2 regions of the Tardiphaga sp. 839_C3_N1_4 genome follow, and region 1 is predicted to be linked to the other one. Evidence: predicted binding sites of a transcription regulator. Region 1 holds the regulator's gene; the other holds the start of a gene.
The links. The regulator PhoB, encoded in region 1, activates phosphate uptake and scavenging genes when phosphate is short. The targets are predictions, from matches to a motif close to TGTCATNNANCTGTCAT.
Positions count from the first base shown of each region.

Region 1 (2,201 bases):
GTTCACCGCCTTGGCCTGTCCGGTCGTGCCAAGAGCCCCTCCTCGGCAGCTCCGCGGCAGCGCAAGGCGCGCCCGGCGCAGCAGATGGTACGCGTCGCCCGCCCGATGGCGCGCGGCAATACCGCGCTGGCCCATAATTACGAGATCGAGGCCGAGCCCGACCCGATCGCCTATGACAACATCGTGCCGATCAGCCAACGCCTGTCGCTGGTCGAACTCAACGAAGCCACCTGCCATTGGCCGATCGGCGATCCGTCGAGCGCGGACTTCTATTTCTGCGGCGGCAAGGCCCTGGCCGGCGCCCCCTATTGCGCGCATCACTCGCGTATCGCCTATCAGCCGGCCAGCGACCGCCGCCGCGCGGTCCCAAAGCCGACGCGCTGAGCTGGAAAGCATCTAAACCAAATGAAAATGCCCGGTGATGAGCCGGGCATTTTTCGTTTTGGGGGAATTGTGAGCGGAGACCTCTCCGCCGTCATGCCCGGCGAATGCCGGGTATCCACGTCTTGGCCGAACACAAAGACGTGGATGGCCGGGACAAGCCCGGCCATGACGAGAATAACTGTCGATAGCGGAGTATTACTCCGCCGCCTTGTCGAAGCGATCGTCCAGCGCATAGCCGGCGCCGCGCACGGTGCGGATTGGATCGGGCTCACCGGCGGGATTGAGCAGCTTGCGCAGGCGGCCGATATGCACGTCGACGGTGCGCTCGTCGATATAGATGTCGCGGCCCCAGACGCTGTCGAGCAACTGCTCACGGCTGAACACCCGGCCCGGATGTTCCAGGAAGAACTCCAGCAGGCGATATTCGGTCGGACCGAGATCGATCGGGCGGCTGGACCGCACGACGCGGCGCTTGTCACGGTCGAGTTCGATGTCGCCAAACGCCAAGACGGTGGCGAGACGCTCGGGAGCTGCACGACGGAGCAGGCCCTTCACGCGGGCCAGGAGCTCCGGCACGGAGAACGGCTTGACGATGTAATCGTCGGCACCGGTGGCGAGACCGCGAACGCGCTCGCTCTCTTCGCCCCGCGCCGTCAGCATGATGATCGGCAATGCCTTGGTTTCAGGCCGTGCGCGCAGACGGCGGCACAGTTCGATGCCGGACAGGCCCGGCAGCATCCAGTCGAGCACCACGAGATCCGGCACCCGCTCCTTCAAACGGGTATCGGCATCGTCGCCGCGCGCGACGGTTTCAACATCATAGCCTTCGGCGTCGAGGTTGTAGCGAAGAAGCGTCGTGAGGGCTTCCTCGTCCTCCACCACCAGAATGCGTGCATTCACAGCCATATGGTCAATATCCTCAGTGACGTCCGAAAAGCCTTTAGGTCATGATCCTTGCGGAAGACTGGCTTCCGCTTTTCCGGATCACGCTTCAGACCGTCGGCGTATTCGCGAATGTGGTCATGTCGCCCTTCGGGCGCTTGTCGAGGATCTGCTGACCCTCGATCATGTAGAACACGGTTTCCGCAATGTTGGTGGCGTGGTCACCAATCCGCTCGATGTTCTTGGCGCAGAACATCAGGTGGATACAGAACGAGATGTTACGCGGGTCTTCCATCATATAGGTCAGGAGTTCGCGGAACAGCGAGGTGCAGATCGCGTCGATTTCCTCGTCGCCCTTCCACACCGTCATCGCAGCGGGCAGATCGTGTGCGGCATAGGCGTCGAGCACGGCCTTGACCTGGGTGGTCACGAGGTCGGTCATGTGTTCGAGGCCGCGGATGAGCTTCAGCGGATGGAAGTCGCTGTCGAGTGCATTGACGCGCTTGCCGATATTCTTGGAGAGATCGCCGATGCGTTCCAGATCGGTGGCGACGCGCAGCGCGCCGACGATCTCGCGCAAATCGACAGCCATCGGCTGGCGCTTGGCGATGGTCAGCACGGCGCGCTCTTCGATCGTGCGCTGCAACTGGTCGATCTCGGCGTCGGTGGCGACGACGCGCGCACCGAGCGCGACGTCCCGGCGGATCAGCGCGTCGACGGATTCGACGATCTGCCGTTCCGCGAGGCCACCCATCTCGGCGACGAGACGGGTCAGCTCCTGCAGATCGTCGTCGAAAGCCTTGGTGGTATGTTCAAAAGCCATCTCAAATTCCTCCCGCGAGTATGTCGCGTCAGCCGAAGCGGCCGGTGATGTAATCCTGGGTGCGGCGATCGGTCGGCGACGTGAAGATCTTGTTGGTCTGATCGAATTCGAT
Region 1 covers NZ_JBPWQD010000001.1:3,646,486-3,648,686, forward strand. Annotated here, with positions in the region: gene AB8A38_RS17490 (GcrA family cell cycle regulator) at 1-384, shown strand, start outside; gene phoB (phosphate regulon transcriptional regulator PhoB) at 580-1,284, opposite strand; gene phoU (phosphate signaling complex protein PhoU) at 1,376-2,089, opposite strand; gene pstB (phosphate ABC transporter ATP-binding protein PstB) at 2,118-2,201, opposite strand, start outside.

Region 2 (2,201 bases), 1.2 Mb from region 1:
AGAACCCGCGGCCACTGGCCAGCGCCCGCAGGAAACGCCGCCGCAGCCGGCGCGTCCGGATGCAGAAGCACGCGATGCCGGCGCCAAGCCGGCGTTGCCGCCGGCGCCTGCGGAGAAAACGGCGCCGCCGATCACGGCGAAGTAGTCATACGCTGAGCGAGCGATGCGTTCAGTCGGTGTTGGGATCCAGAAGCGCCAGCGTGATCCAGTACGCTTCTAAAGCCGGTTTGGTCACACCTTCCACTTCGATAACCGCATCCCAGGCCGATTGCAGCGAAACCACGCGTTCGGTCAGCTTGACCAAGCGAAACTTGCCGCGCACCCGCGTGCCGGATTTGACCGGACTGTTGAACCGCACGCGCTCGAAGCCATGGTTGACGCCCATCCGCGTTCGCTCGACGCCCGGCATCGCATCGAAAGCCAGCGTCGACAGCAATGACAACGTTAGAAATCCATGGGCGATCGTACCGCCAAACGGCGTCTCAGCCTTGGCGCGCTCGGGATCGGTGTGGATGAACTGATGATCGCGGGTGGCGTCTGCAAACGTATCGATCATCGTCTGATCGACCATCAGCCATTCCGACACGAGTTCGGGTCCGTTGAGTAGCTTGCGATATTGTTCCAGCGGAATCAGCTTGGCGCGGATCGCTTCCATTTCGGCTGCACGTCTCTCGTCTGACACTCCGGCTTCCCAATATTTGCGCCCGTCATGGACGGCGTTTCAAACGGCACTTTTTAAGCTCATATGTCATCGTGGTCTCGTGTTTTCACGTGTCCACGGCGGCTGGCTGGGTCAGATGCCCGCAATCTAGTCTCGCCAGCTTCACCGGTCGCCTCCATACTCCCTGCGCACGAGATCACAGGGGGGCTTCATGAAAATCGACGACGTCCGACGCAACGCCTATTCGATGCCGCTGACCAATCCGTCGTTTCCGCCCGGGCCCTACAAATTCTACGACCGCGAATATTTTATCATCAGCTATCGCACCGACATGGAAGCGCTGCAGGCCGTGGTGCCGGAGCCACTCGAAATCGTCGATAATATCGTGAAATACGAATTCATCCGCATGCCGGATTCCACCGGCTTCGGCGACTACACCGAAACCGGGCAGGCGATTCCGGTGCGCCTCAATGGCGTCGAGGGTGTCTATATCCACTCGATGTATCTCGACGACGATGCGCCGATTGCGGGCGGCCGCGAGCTTTGGGGCTTCCCGAAGAAGCGCGCGACGCCAAAGATCGCCGTGGAAAGCGACGTGCTGGTCGGCACGCTGCATTACGGTTCGGTGCTCTGTGCGTCCGGCACCATGGGCTACAAACATCGCCCGGTGGATCATGACACGGTGATGCATGCGCTGACGGTGCCGAACTTTATTCTCAAGATCATCCCGCATGTCGACGGCACACCGCGCATCTGCGAGCTGGTGCGCTATCACCTGGAAGAGATCAATCTGAAGGAAGCCTGGACCGGACCCGCGGCACTCGGGCTGTTCCCGCATGCGCTGGCGGATGTGGCGCGTTTGCCGGTGAAAGAGGTCGTGTCGGCGTTGCACTTCAAGTGCGACCTGACGTTGGGATTGGGCGAAGTGGCGTTTGATTATCTAGCGAAATAGGGAGCGGGCGCCTCTGTCCGACCCTCATGGTGAGGAGGCGCTTCTTCAGCGCTGTCTCGAACCATGAGGGCACGGAGCCCGCGGCCATCCTTCGAGACGCAAATGGCGGCTGCGAGATGCAGCCGCCATTTGCTCCTCAGGATGAGGGCGGAGTGTTCGCTAACGCACCAGCACGTTCTTGAACTGCCAGGGATCACTCGTGTCGATATCTTCCGGGAACAGGCCCGGGCGACCTTCGAGCGGCGTCCAGTCGGTGTAATAGCCCTTCACCGGGCCGAGATAGGGCGTCTGGATCTCCAGCAGACGCTCGAAGTCGATCTCGTCGGCCTCGACGATGCCTTCGTTCGGGTGCTCCAGCGCCCAGACCATGCCGCCGAGCACGGCCGAGGTCACCTGCAGGCCGGTGGCGTTCTGATAGGGCGCGAGTTCACGCGTCTCCTCGATGGAGAGCTGCGAGCCGAACCAGTAGGCATTGTTGCCGTGGCCGTAGAGCAGCACACCGAGTTCGTCGATGCCGTGGACGATTTCGTTTTCGTCGAGGATGTGGTGCTTCGTCTGCATCTTGCCGGAGCCGAACATCTCGTGCAG
Region 2 covers NZ_JBPWQD010000001.1:4,850,876-4,853,076, forward strand. Annotated here, with positions in the region: gene AB8A38_RS23225 (hypothetical protein) at 1-145, shown strand, start outside; gene AB8A38_RS23230 (MaoC family dehydratase) at 170-655, opposite strand; gene AB8A38_RS23235 (acetoacetate decarboxylase) at 873-1,613, shown strand; gene AB8A38_RS23240 (homospermidine synthase) at 1,773-2,201, opposite strand, start outside.
Region 2: AB8A38_RS23235 (acetoacetate decarboxylase) is a predicted target of PhoB. The motif match lies at 747-763, and genes of this name have one in related genera.